2 regions of the Kitasatospora sp. NPDC054939 genome follow, and region 1 is predicted to be linked to the other one. Evidence: riboswitches for the same ligand, from Rfam matches in the RefSeq annotation. Region 1 holds a riboswitch; the other holds the start of a gene.
What was found. A riboswitch is a leader RNA that binds a small molecule or an ion and turns the genes downstream of it on or off. The one in region 1 is predicted to bind glycine.
Positions count from the first base shown of each region.

Region 2: linked by a shared signal. The riboswitch ahead of gcvP (aminomethyl-transferring glycine dehydrogenase) and the one ahead of gcvT (glycine cleavage system aminomethyltransferase GcvT) in region 1 are both predicted to bind glycine.

Region 1 is NZ_JBSGXP010000001.1:45,538-49,021, forward strand. It holds gene ACWGB8_RS00180 (enhanced serine sensitivity protein SseB C-terminal domain-containing protein) at 1-914, opposite strand, end outside; gene ACWGB8_RS00185 (enhanced serine sensitivity protein SseB) at 1,070-1,897, opposite strand; glycine riboswitch at 2,050-2,155, shown strand; glycine riboswitch at 2,156-2,274, shown strand; gene gcvT (glycine cleavage system aminomethyltransferase GcvT) at 2,369-3,484, shown strand, end outside.
Region 2 is NZ_JBSGXP010000032.1:13,396-16,879, reverse strand. It holds gene gcvP (aminomethyl-transferring glycine dehydrogenase) at 1-829, opposite strand, end outside; glycine riboswitch at 1,069-1,172, opposite strand; gene ACWGB8_RS12270 (PRC and DUF2382 domain-containing protein) at 1,398-2,624, shown strand; gene ACWGB8_RS12265 (MFS transporter) at 2,778-3,484, shown strand, end outside.

The DNA of each region.
Region 1 (3,484 bases):
GGCCACGGCTGCTGCGGCGGCGGCTGCGCACCCGGCCAGGACGGCGCCGGCTGCTGCGGCCCGTACGGGTACCCCGCCTGCGAGGCGTACGGCGGCGGCGGGACCGGCGGGTACGCTGCCTGCTGCGACAGCCCGTGCCCGGCCTCCCGGTCGAAGAACGGCCGCGTCCGCGCCCGCATCCAGAGCGCCACCGGGTCGAACTCGTCGCTCATCGCCACCGTCGAGACCGCCAGGCCCTCCGGCGCCACTGCCAGCGCCCGCTGCATCAGCGCCCGCACCGCCTCCACGGTCGGCGGCGAACTCTCGTACAGGTCGAGCCCGATGGCCAGGTACGGCTCGCCCACGGCCGGCTGCACCCAGGCCCGGCGCAGCGAGCGCACCGCCCGCACCTCGCCCGCCTGCCGCTCCAGCACCGCGAAGAACTGCTGCGCCTGCACCTGCGGTTCGCTCAGCCGCAGCGGCCCGGCCGGCAGCCGGTCCAGCCCGGACGCGACCCGGCGCAGGTCCGCCCACGGCACCCCGACCCCGCCGCCGGGCGCGTGCGGGTTCAGCCACAGGCCCCAGCGCATCCGGTACAGCGTGGAGGCGATCTCCCGGCCCGAGATCACCTCGTGCGCCCGCGCCCAGCCGCTGGCGGCCAGCTGCTCGGGCGAGGTGACGGCCGGCGCGTAGCCGTGGCCGCTCACCTCCATGTTCCCGTACTGGGCGTCCGGGCTGCCCGGCGAACCGTGCCAGAGCAGCATCCACACCTGGCCCGCGGCCAGCGCCTGGAGCAGGGCTTCGTACGCCTCGTAGCGCTCCGGCGCCACCTCGCGCAGGGCGCGCTCCAGCACGCCCGGATCCGCGCCGGGGCGCCCGGCGGGTGCCTGGCCCCAGGGCCCCGGTGCACCGCCCGCTACCGCTCCCGCACTCATGCGCCCACCTCGCTGCGCCTCTTCTTCCTCGCCGACCCGCCCGGTGTCTCCGGAGTCCTCCGCCTGTCGGAGGCCCCGGTCCCGCCGGGGGTCTCCGCACGCACCCTATGCGGCACCGCAGACGGCCGCCACGGCGACGTGCCCGCGGGCCGGTGTCACATCCGCGTCCAGAACGGCTGTACCCGGTTGAGCAGCCACTCGACCACCGGGTCGTCGACGAGGTCGAGCAGTACGAGGTGGACGCCGCCGGGCAGCGGGGCGGTTCCCAGCGCCCGGCCCAGGGCCTCGTTCACCGCGACCGGGTCCGCCGGGGCGGCCAGGTCCAGCTGCACCCCCACGAACAGCACCGTCGGCTCGCCCTCGACGCTGGCCAGCGCCCGCCGCGCGGTCAGCACCCCGGGCAGCTGAGCCAGTTCGGCGCGGGCCGCGGCCAGGAAGTGCTCCGGGTCCTCGCCCGGCACCGGCTCGCGCAGCGCCACCCGCCCGCCGGGCGGCATGCCCTCGGCCTCCCAGCGGTCCTCGCGCGGCCCGCGCCGCAGCTCGGCCACGCCCTCCGGCGGCACCGGGATGCCCACCGGCGCCTGCGGGTTGACCGCGATGCCCACGCCCAGCGGCAGCCCGCGGGCGAACTCCCAGGCCGGGGCTATCGCGAAGGCCATCCCGGGCGCCTGCTGGAGGAACACCTCCTGGGAGGAGAAGACCGGCACGTACGGGGCGCCCGCCAGCTCGATCGTCGGCAGGTCCAGCCCCTGGCCCTGCGGGTCGGCCCCGGCCGGCAGCGGGATCCACACCTGGCTGCGGGCCAGCACCTCGATCACCCGCGGCGTCGCGCCCGGGTCGCCCAGCGCGGCGGTGAGCACCTGCTCCAGCTCGTTCGACGGCCACGGGCCGCCCTGCGGGGGCGCCTGCGGGGCGCCCCACTCCTGCCCCTGCTGCCCCGGGCCGTGCTCCCCCGGACCCTGCTGCTCCACCGGAAACGCCATCCGCCCCTGTACCCGCCTCTGCTCGCCGACTGCGGTGCAGCCTAGCGGGCCGGGCCCACCCCCTCTCGTGTCGCGCCGCCGGACGTGCCATGATGTGCGCGTCCGCGCGTCCGTTCCGGCCGCGCCGACACTCCAACTCCATACCGGCCGCTCGAACCCGCGCGGGAGAGTCCGGAGTGCCCCGACAGGCGGCACAGCCGGCGCCGAAGGAGCAAGTCCTCCCCGGAATCTCTCAGGCACCCCTACCGCACGGGCGAGGCACATCTGGAAAGCGGAACACGGCCCTGCCGTGCGCCCACCCACGGTGCAAGCCGCCATGCTGTCTACCAGGACATGCTCGCGGTGAAGCTCTCAGGTCCGACGACAGATGGGGAGACCCCGCCGCCGCATGCCCGCGCGCAGGTCGGGTCCCCGACCGGGACCGGTCCCGCGTGCGCACACCTGAGTGCCCAGACCGAGGAGTTCCAGGCCATGTCGTCCCTCCGCCTCACCGCGCTCGACGCGCTGCACCGCAGCCTCGGCGCCACCATGACCGACTTCGCCGGCTGGGACATGCCGCTGCGCTACGGCAGCGAGCGCGAGGAGCACCTCGCCGTCCGCACCAAGGCCGGCCTCTTCGACCTCTCCCACATGGGCGAGATCACCATCACCGGCCCGCAGGCCGGCGAGATGCTGGACCACGCGCTGGTCGGCTTCGTCTCCGCGCTGGGCGTCCTGCGCGCCCGCTACACCATGATCTGCGCCGAGGACGGCGGCATCCTGGACGACCTGATCGTCTACCGCCTGCGCGAGGACTCCTACCTCGTCGTCGCCAACGCCTCCAACGCCCAGCTGGTGCTCGACGAGCTGATCGGCCGCGCCAAGGGCTTCAACGCCGTCGTCACCGACGACCGCGACACCTACTCGCTGATCGCCGTGCAGGGCCCGGAGGCCACCGCGATCCTGGCCGACACCACCGACGCCGACCTGCCCGGCCTGAAGTACTACGCGATCCTCCCGGCGCAGGTCGCCGGCCGCGAGGTGCTGCTCGCCCGCACCGGCTACACCGGCGAGGACGGCTTCGAGATCTTCTGCAAGCCGGTCGACGCCGAGGCGATCTGGGGCGCGCTGACCGAGGCCGGCTCCGGCCGCGGCCTGGTCCCCTGCGGTCTGTCCTGCCGCGACACCCTGCGCCTGGAGGCGGGCATGCCGCTGTACGGGCACGAGCTCTCCACCGACCTGACCCCGTTCGACGCCGGCCTCGGCCGGGTCGTCCGCTTCGACAAGACCACCAACGAGGGCGCGTTCATCGGCCGCAAGGCCCTGGAGAAGGCCGCCGCCGAGGCCGAGACCAACCCGCCGCGGGTGCTGGTCGGCCTGGTCTCCGAGGGCAAGCGGGTGCCGCGCGCCGAGTACACCGTGGTCTCCACCGAGGGCGAGCCGATCGGCCGCATCACCTCCGGCGCCCCCTCCCCCACCCTGGGCAAGCCGATCGCCATCGCGTACGTGGACGCCGCCCACGCCGCCCCCGGCACCACCGTGGCCGTGGACGTGCGCGGCAAGCACGAGCCGGTGCAGGTCGTGGCGCTGCCGTTCTACAAGCGCGCC
Region 2 (3,484 bases), on a different contig from region 1:
CGCCGAGCGAGCCCGGGGACTTCAGCAGGGTCAGCGCCAGCAGGTCGGCGGCGACGGCGACGATCGCGCCGAGGCCGTGCGCCTGCTCGATGACGGCGGTGAGGTCGCGGACCACGCCGGTGGCGCCCGGGTACTGCAGCAGCACGCCGAAGACGCCGCGCTCGGCGATCTCGGCCGGGATGCCCGCGGACAGGTCGGCGACGACGACCTCGACGCCGGTCGGCTCGGCGCGGGTCTCGATGACGGCGACGGTCTGCGGCAGGGTCTCGGCGTCGACCAGGAAGACACCGCCCTTGACCTTGGTGACGCGGCGGGCGAGCGCCATCGCCTCGGCGGCGGCGGTGCTCTCGTCGAGCAGCGAGGAGCCCGAGGTGGGCAGGCCGGTCAGGTCGGAGACCAGGGTCTGGAAGTTGAGCAGCGCCTCCAGGCGGCCCTGCGAGATCTCCGGCTGGTACGGCGTGTAGGCGGTGTACCAGGCCGGGTTCTCCAGCACGTTGCGCAGGATCACCGGCGGAGTGAAGGTGCCGTAGTAGCCCAGGCCGATCATCGGCTGGAGGACGGTGTTGCGGCCGGCCAGCTCGCGCAGCTCGGCGAGGACCTGGGCCTCGCTGCGGCCGGCGGGCAGGTCCAGGGCGGTGATGGAGCGGATCGCCTCGGGGACGGCGGTGGCGGCGAGCTCGTCCAGGGAGCCGTAGCCGATGTGGGCCAGCATCTTCTCCTGCGCGGCGGCGTCGGGTCCGATGTGGCGGTTCTCGAAGGGGCTGGCCTGTTCGAGTTCGCTGAGGGTCGCGGGGCTGGTGGGACGTCCCGGGTTCGGCTGGGCGTTCATGGTGGTCGAGGCCTCCTGGTCACGGACCGGCGGGGGTACGCACGCCGGACGGCCGTCACCGCTGGGGGGCGGCAAATCGACCCGGGCGAACGAACCCGACAGGCCTCCCCCTCTGTCATCGGGACCTGAGAGCTTCGCCCGCACGGCGCACGGTCTGCGCGCCGCCGGCTTGCACCGTCGGTGAGGGTGGTGGCCGTCGGCTCCCTCGCCGTCGGTCCTGCCCTGCTTTCCAGAGTGACCTACCCCGCACGGTACGGATGCCTGAGAGATTCCGGGGAGGGTTTGCTCCTTCGGCGCCCCGACCAGCGGCTTCCGCCGGCGGGGACTCTCCCGAGCGGGCTCGGCAGTCGCGCCCAGGGTACCAGCGCAAGCCCCTCGGATCACGGGTGCGCCTCGTCACTCGGCCGTTCCCGCGGGTGACCCGGACGGCCCAGTGCCCGGCCCCGAGGAGCGCTCCCGGCTCGCGCGCGTCCGGTTGATGGCTTTTGGTGTGAAGTGGCGGATGGGAAGGGCCCTCCAGCCGTCAGCCTGCGGGGGTTCCGCAGGAGCAGCGCACTGGAGGAACAGAGTGCAGACCGACATCGACCCGCGGGACCTCATCGGCCACAAGGCGGTCGACCGCAACGGAGACAAGATCGGCACGGTCGACGAGGTGTACCTGGACGACGCCACCGGCCAGCCGGAGTGGGCCGCCGTCCGGACCGGCATCTTCGGCCGGGACGCCTTCGTCCCGCTGACCACCAGCGAGTTCTCCGGCGACGAACTGCGGGTGCCGTACGACAAGTCGCTGGTCAAGGAGTCCCCGGACTTCGGGGTCGGCCAGCACCTGTCGCCCGCCCAGGAGCTCCAGCTGTACCGCTACTACGGGTTGGACACCCCCGCGGACGGGCGCCCGGCGGCCGGCGACGGCTCCGGTTCGCAGCCCGCCGACCTGGACTTCGGTTCCGGCACCGGGGTCCCCGCCGCCGCTGCGGCCGCGGGGACCGCCGCCGCAGCCGCCCGTCCGACGGAGCCGCCCCGCTCCGTCCCCTCCGACTCCGCGGCCGGCGCCGCGGACCCGGCCGCCACCGCCCGGACGGCGGCCTTCACCACCTCGTCGAATGCGACCACCATGCCCGTCCCCCAGGTCACCGAGACCGCCCCGCCCGCGTCCGCCCCGATCTCCCCCGCCGTCCCCCTGACCGACAAGCCGGGCCTCGACAAGCCCGGTCTCGACCGGCCCGCCGAGGCCAACGTCCGCCCGGTCGCCGCCCCCGAGCAGGGCCGCACCGCCGAACCGGTCCGGGCCGCCGAGCCGGTGCACGCCGTCGGCCCGGCCGGGTCCGCGCCCGGCGGCCCGGTCGAGATCACCTGCCGCGAGGAGCGGCTGGACATCACCACCGAGTGGCACATCCTGGGCACGGCCAAGCTGCGCAAGTACGTCACCAGCGAGGCGGTGGAGCGCCGGGTCGCGGTGGTCCGCGAGCGGGTCCGGGTGGAGCGGATGCCGGTCGGCGAGGCCGAGCGGGCGGCGCTGACCGACAAGGAGATCGCCGAGGCGGTCGAGGAGGTCACGCTGCGCGAGGAGCGTCCGGTGGTGCGCAAGTACCTGGCCCCGATCGAGCGGGTCCGCCTGGTGGTCGAGCGCTACACGGCGGAGGAGGTGGTGCGGGACGAACTGCGCCGCGAGCACGTCGAGGTGCACGACAACACGGCCGCCGCGGCGCCCATGCCCGCGTCCGGGCACAGCGCCCCGGAGTCCACTCCGCCCACCGGTGGCGAGGGCCGGCCGGCGCCGCTGCGGCCGCTGGTCTGACGGCGCGGCGCGCGAGCGGCACGGGGCCCCGGACCGGTCACGGTCCGGGGCCCCGCCACTTTGCCAAAGCTTCACCAATCGATATTTGACACACTGAAGTATCTCCCTGCATGGTTATTTCAGTTCATTCACTATGTACGGGAGGAACCAACCGTGAGTGAGGCACCACAGCCCACCGTCGCGGCCGGTAACCAGAGCAGTGCACGGGTCCTGCCCGCCCTGCTCGTGGCGATGCTGTCGTTCAGCGTCGTGCAGACCGCGGTCGTGCCGATCCTGCCCTCGCTCGCCAAGGAACTGGACGTCTCCGGCTCCAGCATCACCTGGCTGATGACGGCGAACCTGCTGTCCGCCGCCGTGCTGACCCCGCTGCTGGGCCGCTTCGGCGACCTGCGCGGCCGCAAGCCGATGCTGCTGATCTCGCTCGCCGGACTGGTCCTCGGATCCGCCCTCGCGGTGAGCACCCACTCCTTCACCTGGCTGGTCGTCGCCCGCGTCCTCCAGGGCGCCGGCGGCGGTGTACTGCCGCTGGCCATCAGCATCGTCCGCGACGAGCTGCCCAAGGAGAAGGTCACCGCCGGCGTCGCCGCGATCAGCGCCTCGATGGGCGTCGGCAGCGGCCTCGGCCTGGTCGCCACCGGCCTGCTCCTGGAGCAGTGGAGCTACAAGTCGATCTTCTGGATGGGCCTCGCCTTCGGCCTGATCGCGGTCGCCCTGGTCGCCCTGCGGGTGCCCACCGACCCGGTCACCGACAAGGACGGCGGCGCCGACCCGCTCGGCGCGCTCACCCTGGCCGGCTGGCTCTCCGCCCTGCTCGTCGCCGTCAGCCAGGGCAACAACTGGGGCTGGACCTCCAACCGCAC